4 regions of the Alkalihalobacillus sp. NPDC127517 genome follow, and region 4 is predicted to be linked to each of the others. Evidence: riboswitches for the same ligand, from Rfam matches in the RefSeq annotation. Region 4 holds a riboswitch; each other region holds the start of a gene.
What was found. A riboswitch is a leader RNA that binds a small molecule or an ion and turns the genes downstream of it on or off. The one in region 4 is predicted to bind thiamine pyrophosphate.
Positions count from the first base shown of each region.

Region 1: another riboswitch for thiamine pyrophosphate. It lies ahead of ACQKKO_RS02910 (ECF transporter S component); the one in region 4 lies ahead of thiD (bifunctional hydroxymethylpyrimidine kinase/phosphomethylpyrimidine kinase).
Region 2: another riboswitch for thiamine pyrophosphate. It lies ahead of ACQKKO_RS08370 (3-oxoacyl-ACP reductase); the one in region 4 lies ahead of thiD (bifunctional hydroxymethylpyrimidine kinase/phosphomethylpyrimidine kinase).
Region 3: another riboswitch for thiamine pyrophosphate. It lies ahead of thiE (thiamine phosphate synthase); the one in region 4 lies ahead of thiD (bifunctional hydroxymethylpyrimidine kinase/phosphomethylpyrimidine kinase).

Region 1 covers NZ_JBNNQX010000002.1:194,383-198,010, forward strand. The annotation lists gene ACQKKO_RS02905 (ABC transporter ATP-binding protein) at 1-1,300, opposite strand, end outside; gene ACQKKO_RS02910 (ECF transporter S component) at 1,322-1,900, opposite strand; TPP riboswitch at 2,023-2,121, opposite strand; gene ACQKKO_RS02915 (HAD family hydrolase) at 2,183-2,971, opposite strand; gene ACQKKO_RS02920 (branched-chain amino acid aminotransferase) at 3,018-3,628, opposite strand, start outside.
Region 2 covers NZ_JBNNQX010000005.1:187,818-191,445, reverse strand. The annotation lists gene ACQKKO_RS08380 (TetR/AcrR family transcriptional regulator) at 1-413, opposite strand, end outside; gene ACQKKO_RS08375 (AAA family ATPase) at 574-1,314, shown strand; TPP riboswitch at 1,403-1,502, shown strand; gene ACQKKO_RS08370 (3-oxoacyl-ACP reductase) at 1,619-2,371, shown strand; gene ACQKKO_RS08365 (LLM class flavin-dependent oxidoreductase) at 2,397-3,628, shown strand, end outside.
Region 3 covers NZ_JBNNQX010000006.1:211,252-214,879, reverse strand. The annotation lists gene ACQKKO_RS10180 (YqgU-like beta propeller domain-containing protein) at 119-1,192, shown strand; TPP riboswitch at 1,248-1,352, shown strand; gene thiE (thiamine phosphate synthase) at 1,418-2,044, shown strand; gene thiS (sulfur carrier protein ThiS) at 2,041-2,238, shown strand; gene ACQKKO_RS10165 (thiazole synthase) at 2,240-3,019, shown strand; gene thiO (glycine oxidase ThiO) at 3,035-3,628, shown strand, end outside.
Region 4 covers NZ_JBNNQX010000009.1:194,408-198,035, forward strand. The annotation lists gene ACQKKO_RS14165 (FAD-dependent monooxygenase) at 1-416, opposite strand, end outside; gene ACQKKO_RS14170 (YjcZ family sporulation protein) at 523-633, opposite strand; gene tenA (thiaminase II) at 722-1,387, opposite strand; gene thiD (bifunctional hydroxymethylpyrimidine kinase/phosphomethylpyrimidine kinase) at 1,411-2,217, opposite strand; TPP riboswitch at 2,366-2,464, opposite strand; gene ACQKKO_RS14185 (non-specific DNA-binding protein Hbs) at 2,479-2,751, opposite strand; gene pssA (CDP-diacylglycerol--serine O-phosphatidyltransferase) at 3,005-3,544, opposite strand.

The sequences.
Region 1 (3,628 bases), on a different contig from region 4:
ATGAGTCCATCATTTCAAGTAGAGCAAATGTATTTTTAGCATCCTGTCCAAAAGTTGGTTCATCAAGCAATAAAACCTTTTGCTGTCCTACAAGAGCTGTTGCAACACTTAATCTTCTTTTTTGTCCCATCGATAGTTGATAAGGATGTTGCTGCTGGTGTTGGGTAAGCATAAATGCAGATAAGGTCTCATCTACTTTCTTTTTCAATTCAATTTGGGACCGTCGCTCTTGTTTTAACGTAAAAGCAATCTCTTCGCTTACGTGATTTGTAACAAATTGATATTCAGGATTTTGAAAGACAAATCCGAGAAGATCACTTAATTGATCCTTTTTCTTAACTAAAGTTTGATGAACCTTATATGTTCCTCTCGTCCGAAGCACATTCATTAATCCTAGAAGCAATGTGCTTTTGCCAGCACCGTTTACCCCGGTAATGCAGATCCACTCACCAGGGTAAACGTTTAACGAAGAAACAGTCAGTTTAGCTTCTTTTCTACGAAGCACTTGAAAATCCTTTAGCTCAATGATAGGAAGTTGGTTTTGATCACGACTTTCTGATGCCCATTTACGTTGTGTCAGATACTCCTGCCAAACATCTGGATACCAGATGCCGTATTCATGCAGGGTTTGTTTGTATGTTTTAAATATATAATCTGTTTGCCCATCTGCAATAATTTGACCTGCATCATTCAAAACAATAACTCTCTCAACGAAATCAAGAATATGATCAATTTTATGTTCAACAATAATCACCGTTTGGTTTTTCGTTATCGATTTAATGAGTTTCCAAATCTGTTCAGTGCCTAATGGATCAAGCATCGCCGTTGGTTCATCAAAAAAGAAGGTGGACGGCTTAAGAGCAAGAACGGAAGCCATCGCTAGCCTTTGTTTCATTCCTTGAGATAATTGCGAAATCGGTGTATGAAGTTCGTTAAGCTCTAAACCGACCAACTCAAGAACATGGTTAATTTGTTGGTTCATCTCTTCTCTTGGTACTCCTAAATTCTCTAATACAAAGGCGATTTCTTCATCTACATAAGGCATACAAAATTGACTATCTGGATCTTGAAAGACATAACCCCACGATTTTGGATGAGTGAGTTTTTTATATTTAAGTGGAAGATTTATAGCGGATGGCACCAAACCTGTAAGTACTTGAAGCAAGGTTGATTTTCCACTTCCACTTGGCCCAAGAATAAGGACCTTCTCGCCTTCGGAAATCTCAACGCTCAGATCTTTAAACAAAAGTGTGCCACTTCCAGGAAAGGTGAGCCTTAATTTCTCTACAGATGCACTCATATCTTTTATCCCTTTCCCTTCTTATGAATCTAACGTATCAAGATCTTTTTTAGAAGATGGTCTCAATAAATCAGTGACACCCGTTTTCTCAAGTGCCCGAACAAGATAGTAGGCGAATATGCCTGCAATCAGGATGCCACTAATGGTTCGTAATATGATCACTAATGTGACATTCCATCCAACAAGATCCGCCATGTAGCCTCGGTTCCAGTCCATCAGAAACGAGCCTCCTGCAGATGCTGCACCTGCAAGAGAGGTAGTAAAAATGGAGTAGCTTTTGTACAAAAACAATGCAAAGACAAGTTCAGCTCCAAGCCCCTGCATGATTCCATAAATTAATACCTCTAAGCCGTATTGTGAGCCTACAATAAATTCCCCTGAGGCCGCTGCTATTTCAGCAATAAGAGCCACACCAGGCTTACGAATAATTAAAAAGGCTACAGTAGCTGCGATAAACCACATACCATACATCAGTTCATTCACTTGAAGTGGAAATAGCTTTAAGCTGTCATTTACTGGACCCCATAATCTGTACACAATTCCGAAAACCACTGCAATAATGACTGTGACCAAGATATCCGTTAAGGTCAAACGCTTCATCAGTTCATTCCTCCTGTTTTTCTATTCCCACAGTTAGCCGAAAAAAAGAAGCCACTCCAAGAATGGAGTGGCTTCTTCATTACGTATACACTAATCCCTAAAGAGACAAGTCGCCATAATAAAAAGAGTCGACTCCACTTTCCTACGCTAGTATTATCTAGATCAGGTCAAGGGTTAAGGCAAAGTTGCCTCTCTCAGCTTACGCGCCCCTAGTGGAAATAAAAGTTTATAATGTTGTACATGTACATTTAATCATATTAACGTGAAGCCGACAATCTTTTTTTATGAATGCTTTTCTAAGACAGATTCTACTTCTAAAAGGGATGTAATCTCATAAGTCGGTTCAACTTCGGCAGTTGTTTGTTCTCTACGGTTAACCCAAATAGAAGGAATACCGGCTCGCTGAGAACCAAGAATATCAGTCATAAGGTTGTCTCCAACCATCATTACTTCTTCTTTCTCAAGCTCCATTAATGATAAGGCATGTTCAAATATGCCTTTATCAGGTTTTCCCTTACCATAAGCACCAGAAATAACAATATGGTCAAAGTAAGGAACTAATTCGGGCGTCAGCTCTAATTTAATATTTTGTAGATCGGGAGAGCCATTTGTTAATAGAAGAAGTTTGTAGTCTTCTTTTAAACGGTCCAATACTTTAAACGTTTCTTCATAAACGATTGGATTTTTTCGGCGTTCAAGTGGAAACTTCTCAGATAACTCTTTTGCAAGTTCTGAATTTTCTACTCCACACTTCTTCAAAGCAAGATCCCAGGAAGCTAACCGATACCCGGGAGCGAGATCTTTTAACTTCTGAAATTCCTCTTCTCGATCCTGAAAATTTGCCCATAAGCCCTCAAAGGGATTAATTCCAATCATTTGCGTAAAAGGAAATGTTTCATAAGAAGCATATAATTGCTTTGCTTCTTCCCTTACCGCATACTCGAGCTCGTCAGCATTAATACGTTCATCTTGTTCCGCAGCATAAACACATGTGGCGTCAAATGCTTTCTGAACACTTTTTTGATCCCATAAAAGGGTATCATCTAAGTCAAAAAAAACAGCTTTTATCATCAAGGATTCCCTTTCTTTAAAACAATTTAAATAAAGTCTTGTACAACTATTTTACTTCGTAAGTCCAATTAAACGGGTCTTCTATTCTACCTTTTTGAATGCCTGTCAATGTTTCATAGAGTCTCGCAGCCAAATGACCTGTTTCACGATTATTAATGAGCGACTGCTCACCTTTCCAGCTAAGTTCTCCAATTGGTGAGATCACCGCAGCCGTTCCTGTTCCAAAAGCTTCTTCAAGTCGATTTTCTTTAATGGCAAGTAATACTTCATTAATTGAAATTTTCCGTTCTGAAACTGGCATATCCCAGCTCTTCAGTAATTCAATAATTGATTTACGAGTAATTCCTTCAAGAATGCTCCCACTAAGTTCAGGTGTTACAATCTCTCCATCAATCTTAAAGAAGACATTCATGCTTCCTACTTCTTCGATGTACTTTTTCTCAGAACTATCAAGCCAAAGAACTTGAGCTTGACCATGAGCTGTCGCTTTATCTTGAGCTTTATATGCGGCAGAATAATTCCCTGCTGTTTTTGCCATCCCGGTTCCACCAAGAGCGGCTCTTGTATATTCGTCTTCTACGTAAATGCCTACAGGGGCAATACCCTCTTTATAATAAGAGCCTACAGGTGAAAGAATAATCATAAATTTATAAGATG
Region 2 (3,628 bases), on a different contig from region 4:
AACAGATTATAGAAGGCATTAAAGAATTCCTGTTGAATGTCTTTTATTTTTTCAGAGTAATAAGAGTCACGAGAGGCTAACAAGATGTATTGGTTAAACAATTGGTTAAACTGCAGGTTGTGCTCTTGGAGGGAAATTGCTTTTTCGCCAATGGTATACAACATGGTATGCAGGTTCGTATCATTCATCTCGTTAAGGTCTGCGTAAGTGATCGACTGGATTTCCTTAGCAATGATGTCGAAGAGGGCTTTAATCAGATCATCTTTTGATTTGAAATAATAATAAACAGCTGGTTTCGTTATACCTACTTCTGCTGCGATATGAGCCATGCTTGTTTGATCAAACCCTTTTTCTGAGAACATAGAAAAGGCCGTCTCAATAATTTGTTTGTACGTTTGTTCCTTGTCTCGCATATGATCTCCTCCTTTATTTACTTACCGGTAAGTAAATAATATGATGAACTTATGTTAAATGCAACTGATTTTTTCAATCTAGCGCATCAAAATCAGGAAAAGAAGATGGTATAGTGTGAAAAGATGAAGTAATTGAAAATAAATTGTAGGAGGGGAAGTCATGTATTTAAAAAAGATCAAATTATTACGTGAAAAGATCTCAGGTGACAATGAATATCCTTTCTCAATCCCGTGTCTGAAGCATTTTGATGAACTAAATCTAACCAAAGCTGTTACTTTTTTTGTTGGTGAAAACGGCTCAGGAAAATCGACGATGTTAGAGGGAATTGCGGATAAATGCGATTTTAATACAGCGGGAGGAGGCAGGGGGAATCAATATGAGGTGCATGCTTCCCAATCAGCGTTAGGCGACTATCTTCGGTTAGGATGGATGCCTAAGACTGGTAATGGTTTTTTTTTAAGAGCAGAATCCTTTTATCAATTTGCCTCTCATTTGGATCAATTAAAGAAAGATGATCCTTCCTACAGTTATGGTCGTTATGGTGGACAATCCTTACACGAACAATCGCACGGAGAATCGTTTCTTTCCTTGTTTAAAAACCGCTTTGATGGTAAGGCTCTCTATTTACTCGATGAACCGGAGGCTGCACTGTCTCCTGCTAGACAATTGGTTTTTCTAAGGGTGATTCATGACCTGGCAACAAAGGAAAACGCGCAATTTATTATTGCTACGCATTCTCCTATCTTACTTGGCTATCCAGATGCAGAGATCTATAGCTTTGATCAACAAAAAATTGATGTAATTGATTATCAAATGACGGATCACTATCAAATCACTCACTATTTTCTACAGAATCGTGAAAGAATGCTATCAGAACTTTTAAAGGAAGATGATGAGTGAATTAAATCTTTACGCACCAATTAATCTAAGGTATAGTAAAGCCAACGTGAAAACGTTACCTAAAATAACCAACGATAATTAAATAGTCAAGATGCACTAGGGGTGTTTTTAACTGAGATGAGTTTATACTCGAACCCTTTGAACCTGAACTAGGTAAGACTAGCGGAGGAAAGTGCCAAGCTTTTATACATAGTTACCGTGTATTTGTGATTGATTGGTATGTATTCATTAGTTTGCGCAGTGTTCCTACAGGAATGCTGCGTTTTTTTCGTTGATCTAACAAAAACATAGAGGAGTGGTCAGAATGACAAGAACAGTCGTTGTAACAGGTGGAAGCAGAGGACTAGGAGCAACAATCGTACGAACACTAGCGGGGCAAGGGTTTCAGGTTGTTGTGAACTATTATCAAAGTAAGGAAGCTGCAGAAGCCTTGGTGTCTGAGATTGGAGAAGACAAGGCTTGTGCCATTCAAGCAGATGTTACAAATCGGGCGGAAGTAGATCGATTAATCGAACAAGCTACAGCTTATTTTGGAAAAGTTGATGTAGTGGTTAACAATGCGTTAGTAGATTTCAAGTTTGACCCTACAAAACAAAAGTCGTTCACAGAGCTATCATGGGATGATTATCAAAAACAGGTTGATGGCACGTTGAAAGCTGCCTTCAATGTGATTCAAAGTGTGGTTCCTCAATTTATAGAAAGAAAAGAAGGAACGATTATTAGTATCGGAACCAATCTATTTCAGAACCCTGTTGTCCCTTATCATGAATACACAACGGCAAAAGCAGGCTTAATTGGATTTACACGTAACATTGCGGCTGAACTTGGTGTGCATGGAATTAAAGCTAATGTTGTTTCAGGCGGTTTGTTAAAAACAACAGATGCTAGTGCAGTCACAACCCCTGAGGTCTTTGATCTGATCGCTCAATCGACACCACTTAAAAAGGTAACGGAAACTCAGGATGTAGCGAATATGGTTGCGTATCTTGCTTCTGAGCAAGCGACTGGCATGACGGGCCAAAACATTACAGTCGATGGCGGATTGACGATGAACTAAGCAACATCAGACGAAGGAACGTGAGGTGAAAAGGGTGGCAAAGAAACAAATACATCTAGGTGTTTTACTATATGGATGTGGGCATCATCAAGCGGCTTGGTTAATGCCTGATTCAACCATTGAAAAAGTTGGGGAGATTTCCTATTACCAGTCGCTCGCCCAGCTTGCGGAGAAGGGGTACTTTGACGCGATCTTTTTTGCGGATAACCAAGCATTTAAAGGGTTGGATTCTACTGAATTGCCAGCTTTTTGGTTTGACCCGATTGTGAATTTAACGGCTATCTCTCAAGTGACGACACATGTAGGGTTAGTCTCAACCATCTCAAGTACTTTTTCTAACCCATTTACAGCGGCTAGACAGCTTTTAAGCTTGGATCACCTGACAAACGGGCGGGTAGGCTGGAATCTGGTGACTTCGATGACAGATATAGAAGCTCAAAATCATGGAATGAACGCGCTGCCCCCACGTGCGGAGCGTTATCAAAAGGCTGATGAGTTTGCGGCGGTGATGGACAAACTGTTCCTTTCGTGGGAGGAAGAGGCGTTTTTACATGATCGAGATAATGGGAAGATCATCAATCCATCAGAGATTGAGCCCATTCACCACGCGGGAACCTACTTTAATGTGCATGGACCTTCTACAACACCAAGTAGTCCCCAGGGTAAACCGGTCTCGATGCAAGCAGGAGCATCAAAAGAGGGTATTGCACTCGCAGCCAAGTACGCGGATGCTGTTTATTCGGTTTCTTGGAATCTTAAACAAGCAAAAACGTTCAGAAAGAAGCTAGATCTGCAAATGAAACAAAGTGAGGACCCGGCAAGGCGTATAAAAGTTTTGCCAGGGTTGGTAACCTATGTTGGCCATACATATGAAGAGGCTTTAAAGAAAAAAGCGGAGCTCGATGGACGATTACCGATTGAGGCTGCTTTAAAGCAACTAAGTTTCTTTGTTCAACAAGATTGCTCTAATTGGGCACTTGATGAAAAAGTGCCTTCCCTCCCACCAGTTGAAGAGTTTACCGGGCCAGTGGGTCGCTACGAGACCGTTTTAGAGATTATAAACGATACCAATCCAACGGTGAGGGAATTAATAGGGTATCTAAGTGCAGGTGGAGGACACCTCACACTCATTGGAACGCCAAAGGACATTGTCGATCAAATGAAGATATGGGTAGAGGCCGGAGTAGCGGACGGGTTTAACCTAATGCCACCAACCTTACCTGGGAGCTTGGAAGACTTTGTCGATTTAGTCGTTCC
Region 3 (3,628 bases), on a different contig from region 4:
CTGAAGAGGATAAGATGTCCTCTTCAGCTTTTTTTACATTGCTTCTAAAAAGAAGTTGAGAGGAAGAAAGTAGACATGTCATAATAAGGATAGAGATAGATAAAAAGGTGGCCCATTCATGAAAAAGGTATGTACTAGTATCGTATTACTACTTGTAGTAGGTGGCTGTCAAACAGATGAAGCCCCAGCGTCTTCAATTTCACCAGTCGTAATCGATACAATTTATCCAATTGACGTGATAGGGGATCACCAATTGGAAGTGATTGGTTGGTATGATGAACAAACGCTGGTATACCTTTTATCAGAAGGAAATTCATTTGATTTGTTTACCCACGATGTCTTTACTGGTGAGGATGAATTATTTTACGCTAGTATTGAGTCGGAGCAATTTCATCGCTTAGATGTAAATAAGGATCAATCATTGTTCGCTCTGCAAACACTTAATGAACAAGGCCTGGCAGAACTCGTCATATTAAACAAAGCTGGAGACGTCGAGATTAATCCGGATCTTTCAGCAGACGATTATGCAATTTTTTGGAGCCCTTATCATTCAACAGAATTTATTGCTGTTGCCTTTCAGCCAGACTGGGAACAAGAGGTCTACCATGTTGATCTTGAAGCAATGGACGTTGAAAAAACGGGAATTCAAAGTAACTTTATCCAGTGGGTAACTGAAGATACAGTGACCTACTTAAATTGGAGCATGATTCCCTCGGTTGAAGCTCCCCTTCAGCAGTATAATCTCACAACCAATCAAACGAAGGATGGGGTAGGTTCTGCACTTTATTTTTCAAACTTATTTCAAGATCGTTCGATGGTAGTGAAATACAAAGAACTTCAGGCCGATGAGATCATGTATGAATTTACTGATGGCATACATAAACTGGGTTCCTTAACGATACCAATCTTAAATACGTTTTCGGATCATTGGTGGATAACTTCCTATGCATTTGATGGGCTACTTGATCGCTTTTATTACTTAAGTCCAAGGTACTCAGCAGATTATGTATCATATAAGGATGGCTTTGATCTTTTTATGTATGATTTAAAGGAGGATTCATTTAAAAAGCTTGGTCAGCTCGACCAACAAGAACCGCTTGAGCTTTCATCAGATGGGAAGTGGCTTCTCACAGGAAGTGTAAAGAAGAAACTGATTCGTACAGAGGATGGTACTGTCTTTCAATTATATTAAGCTTATCCCTTTGCAAGAAGTCTGGTTTCTGTCATACTTAAATTAAATTGAACATGATAAAGACTAGGGGTGCCTTATTAGGCTGAGAATTAGGAGTAATCCTTTTACCCTTGTACCTGATCTGGGTGATGCCAGCGTAGGAAAGTCGACTAATTAGCACAAGTAAGAGTTAGCCGTATTCCATCGTTGGATACGGTTTTTTATTGTGTATAGGAGGAATTAAACATGAAAGAGTTTCGTTTATATGCTATTACAGGAGAAGAATTTCATCCCGGTAAGGATCTTGTTGACGTCATGGAACAAGCGATTCAAGGTGGCGTAGATATTATTCAGCTTCGAGATAAAAAGAGCAGTAAGGTAGACGTTTTAAATAAAGCAAAAAAGCTACGTGCGCTTACGAAAAAGTATGATGTTCCATTTATCGTTAATGATCACATTGATGTTGCGTTAGCAGTTGAGGCGGATGGGATTCATGTTGGACAGGATGATTTACCTCTCGCAGACGTCAGAAAAATTGTCGGTCCTGATATGATAATCGGTATTTCGACTCATCAGATTGAAGAAGCAAAGCAGGCAGAAGAAGGTGGAGCTGATTACATCGGTGTCGGTCCCATTTTCCCGACAAACAGCAAAGAAGATGTCGTTGATCCAGTTACAACAGCTTATATTCAACAGATTGAAGCAGACATCACGATTCCTTATGTCGCGATTGGTGGAATTAAACGCCATAATCTAAAAGAAGTCTTGGCTGCAGGTGCGAAGCGAGTATGTATGATTACTGAAATTGTCGAAGCGGATGATGTGAAAGCACGCTGTGAGGAGATCATTACTATGATGGAGGATCCATCATGACCATTGTTGTAAATGGGCAAACCATAAGCTTTAAGCAGCAAACACTCGAAGAACTTGTGAATCAATACAAACTAGAGCCTGAGCTTGTTGTGACGGAAGTAGATGGAGCGATTATTTCAAGAGAAGAGCGAGCGGAAAAGCAGCTTGAAGATGGGATGAAAATAGAATTGGTTCATTTTGTAGGAGGCGGTTGAATTGAAAAAAGACACACTTGTGATAGCTGGTCGTGAGTTTTCATCTCGATTTCTATTAGGGACGGGTAGATATCCAAACCCATTTGTTCAAAATGAGGCAATTCGAGCGGCTGAAGCCGAGATTCTTACATTCGCCATTCGTCGTGTGAATCTTGAAAATCCCGAAGAAGATGCGATCTTACAGCATTTAGATCAATCCTCGTTCACTTATTTACCGAATACATCCGGTGCTAGTAACGCCGAAGAAGCGATTCGAATCGCACGGCTTGCCCGTGCTTCAGGAATCAGTGACTGGATTAAGGTTGAAATTAGTGCGAATGAAAAAACCTTATTACCAGATCCGATTGAAACATTAAAAGCAACAGAAACTCTTGTAAAAGAAGGGTTTACGGTACTCCCGTATACTTCGGATGATCCAATTCTAGCGAAGCACCTAGAGGAAGCTGGAGCGGCAGCAGTTATGCCAGGGGGCTCACCTATCGGAACAGGACTCGGAATCCTCAATCCTTATAACATTGGATTAATCGTCGCAGAGGCAAATGTACCGATTATCGTTGATGCAGGGCTTGGGTCTGCAAGTGATATTACTCAAGCGATGGAACTAGGTGTGGACGGGGTTTTAATGAATACACCAGTTGCTCGTGCCAAAGATCCTGTGCGCATGGCAGAGGCGATGAAGCTTGCTATTCAGGCTGGCAGAATGTCATTTAAAGCAGGTCGTATTCCTAAGAAACCATATGCAACAGCAAGTAGTCAATTTGAGGAGTATATCGTTAAATAGAGAGTGTGAGAATCTATGGCAGAACGCATCATTGTATTAGGTGGAGGCGTCATTGGGCTTGCGACAGCCTTTGAGCTACGCATGCGAGGATTAGATGTATCGGTTCTTGAAGTTCAGGAGTTTGGTGGTCAAGCATCAGGTGCTGCTGCCGGCATGCTTGCGCCCTATTCGGAAATTGGGGAAGATCCGGATGACTTTTTTAAACTCTGCCTTGCAAGCTTAAGGATGTTTCCAAAGTGGCAACAAGAGGTAAAAGCAGCGTCTGAATCTACATTTGAATTTACAGAATCGGGTAGTCTGCATTGTGTGTATCATGAAGCCGACCTATTATCGTTATCAACTCGTAAAGGCTGGCAAAAAGAATTTGGAGTAGAAGCTCATATTTTAACCGGATCTCAAACAAAAAAGCTAGAACCAGAGTTATCCGATGAAGTGATAGGTGCAATTCACTACCCAGAGGAGAGTCATGTATATGCCCCAGACTATGTGAAGGCACTAGAGAAAGCATGTGAGCGAACAGGTGTGGCTCTTTACAATCACCTTGAGGGGCTTACACTCGATGAATGGGATGCAGGCGTGCGAGTCCGTTCTGAGGACGGGCAGGTGTTT
Region 4 (3,628 bases):
CCATCTGAAGTCTCTTTAAAGGAAAGCAACTCTGTTTGCCAATTAACCGTGATCCCAAGCCTTTTTAGCTGGTGTATGAGTAATTCTTCATGTTCATCCTGCGGGAGGCTTAATACAAATGGAAAAGGACTTAACCCTTTGCCAATGTTACCTAGATTCACGTAGCCAACTTCCTTTGTTTCTTTGTGTATATGCGCAGCGGGCATCTTAATACCGAGGTTTACTGCGTCATCTGCGACCTGTAATTGATCATAGTGTTCAAGTGTTCTGGCGTGAATACCGATGGCTCTGGATTTATGATCTGGTCCGGGACGTTTGTCGATTATTCGAAAAGGTATGTTGTAATGCGTTAGTCTATGTGCCAAAGCTAATCCGGTAGGGCCGGCTCCGACTATTAACACGTGAGGTTGCTCCATTCAAATCACTCCAATCACGGACGGTTTATCTACTAACGATTCCCTTGAACGACGCGTTTCAAACGAAAAAAGAGCCACTACTTAAGTGGCTCCGACTTACTACAAATTAGTATACGTAGCTAGCTCCAATGATTACTAAAAGAATGAATAAAACAATGATAAACGCGAAGCCGCCACCAGCGTAACCGCCGCCTTTTCCACATTCAAATTCTCCCATGTTGCCACCACCTTTCCAAGACATAACATAGACTATGCAGTAACAAGAGAAAGGGGTACTTATTTTATGTTAGAATCTGTTTGCCGATTTACTCCCAATGCGACTGCTGATAAGACATGTCCCAAAACAGATATTCGAACCGGCTTGAAGTAAGAAAGATGTCTTCAAGCTGCTTTCGTTCAGCTTCTCCTAAAGAGAGCGCAAGTTCATCAAGCTTAGAACATAACCAGTCAGCAATTTCCTTAAATTCATCGTCTTGATACATGTGGATCCACTCTCCGTAATCAGGGTGTTCAAGTGCTCCAGGTAAACGAGCGAGCCGTTTTCCTATCTCCGAATAACTCCATGCGCACGGAAGAATGGCTGTGATGAGATGAGCTAAGGAGCCTTTTTGTGCTTCACTGATCATATAGCTACTATACGCAATCGTAGTAGGAGCGGGAATCGATAGCTCCAATTCTTCATTTGTAATGCCTAAGCGCTGTGCGTACGAGCGATGGAGGGACATCTCTTCATGGAGAGTCGATTGCAAATAGGAGGCAAAGGTAGCCATTGTATCCAAATCTGGTGCCTTCACAACACCAAGTGCGAATACTCGAGCATATTCAATAAGATATAAATAATCTTGTTTCATGTAATACTTAAAGGCCTCAATGTCTAATGTTCCTGATCCGATTTCCTGAACAAATGCATGTTCATGATTCGCTTTCCAGATTGAATCTGCTTTTTGACGTAAATCCTTCGTAAAAGACATCTACTCACTCCTCACCATCGTTTTTATTCTCCAGGTAACCCTTTTAAACGAAATGCCCAATGATTTGTTGGACCATTTCCAGAACCGAGCTGGAGGGTATAAGAAATTGCATCCGTAATGAATGCTTTTCCTATTGAGACGGCTTCCTCAATAGACTTCCCTTTTGCAAGCTCTGCAGTGATTGCTGCTGAGAAGGTACAGCCTGTTCCATGCAGATGTTTTGTATCGGTTCTGTCTGCATGCAGATGGGTCATGGTTTGATTTGAGAACAGCACATCCGTTGAATGATCTGTTCGATACCCGCCTTTAATGACCGCTGCCTTAGCGCCAAGCTCGTTCACAATGAGTTTAGCCGCTTTTTCCATATCAGCGACTGTTTCAATCTTCATCTCAATTAAATCGCTCGCTTCTGGAATGTTTGGCGTAACAATGGTTGCAAGGGGTACTAAGGTTTCACGTAAGGATTTGCGTGAATGTTCATCCATTAAAGGATCTCCACTCTTAGCAATCATCACTGGATCACAAATGTAAGGCACTTTAACGCCTTGTAGGTAGTCAACCAATGCCTCCATCATCTCAGGAGTGGCAATCATCCCCGTTTTCACCGCAGAAGGGGGAATATCCGTTAAAACCGATTCAAGCTGTGTTTGAATCAGGTCGAGAGGCATGTGTTGGATCATTTGAACACCAGTTGTATTTTGAGCAAGAACGGACGTAATGACACTCATACCAAATACTTCTCGCTCTTGAAATGTTTTTAAATCAGCTTGTACCCCAGCGCCACCAGTAGGGTCTGTTCCTGCGATGGTTAATGCTGTATGGATAGACATCTTCATTCCTCATTTCTTTATTTTGACTTACTTCGGAACGATGATTAAAAAGGTTAACTAATGTGATACATCTCCAAAAAAAACACCGCTTCTCATAAGAAGCGGTGCACATAAACGATCAGATAAACCATACGATCTACTATGTATGGACAATTACGTGCCACTTTCCTACGCTAGTGTTAACTAGATCAGGTAATTAGGGTTAAGGCATCGCCTCTCTCAGCATCGTGCACCCCTAGTGGTTAGTCTGTCATTCAGTTATTAGTTTACAGCGTCTTTAAGCTGTTTACCTGGTTTGAACGCAGGATTTTTTGTTGCTGGAATTTCAATTTCTTCACCAGTTTGTGGGTTACGGCCTTTACGAGCAGAACGCTCACGTACTTCGAAGCTACCAAAACCAACAAGTTGTACTTTTCCACCTTCTACTAGAGAAGAAGTAATGCTGTCAAATACAGCGTCTACTGCTTTAGAAGCGTCTTTCTTAGATAGATCCGCTTGTTCGGATACTGCGTTAATTAAATCAGTTTTGTTCATTGAGATAACTCCCTTTCATTCCTTTAAGATAGAAAAGATCATTACGTAAGTAGCGACATAACAATCTTTATTTACGACAAGTATTTAATAACCTGCCCTTCAAATTTACTCATGAATCCTTGTTAAGTCAAGAGATTTGGGTTAAATAAACGCTCAATAGAGACTTTTTTATCATTTTTTAGCAAAATATACGACATCATAGAAAACGTGATTGCTATGCGTCCTCTCCTAAAAAACAATCAAGGGTTCTGAGTTAAAATTTGCGGACACGGAATGGGCTCACCATAAGAAGGGAAAGAGCAATAATTGCATACATAAATACATAATAAGGGATATAATTGACGAATAGAGTTAAAAATGTGAGAATACAACCAGCAGCCGTAATAGGTAAACCAACAAAATACTGATTGGATTCTGTAATGTTGAAACGTGCCAGACGCAGGGCGCCACACATAATATAAATGATTGCGAAAATGGCTCCTGGCATACCGAACTCAACTAAAGCCGCCTGGTACATGAGCATAGCAGGGGCTACACCAAAGGAAATAATATCACTTAATGAATCAAGCTGCTTACCTAATTCAGAGGTAGCATTAAATTTTCGTGCGGCCGCTCCATCTAAACGATCAAAAACAGCTGCAATAGCAATGAGAAGTAATCCTACTCTTAATTGGTCATGAAATACATAGATAATGGCTAAAGCTCCAAAGCCTAGATTGATTAGTGTTAAGGCGTTTGCAATTTGGCCTTTAACCTTCTTTAAAGAAGAATCAAGCCTTTGTAATAAGAACACCTTCGTTCACTCTCCTTTTATAATACAGTTAATCAAACAAAACTGCTAAAAACTGTATGAATCTATAATTATATCATGAGAATA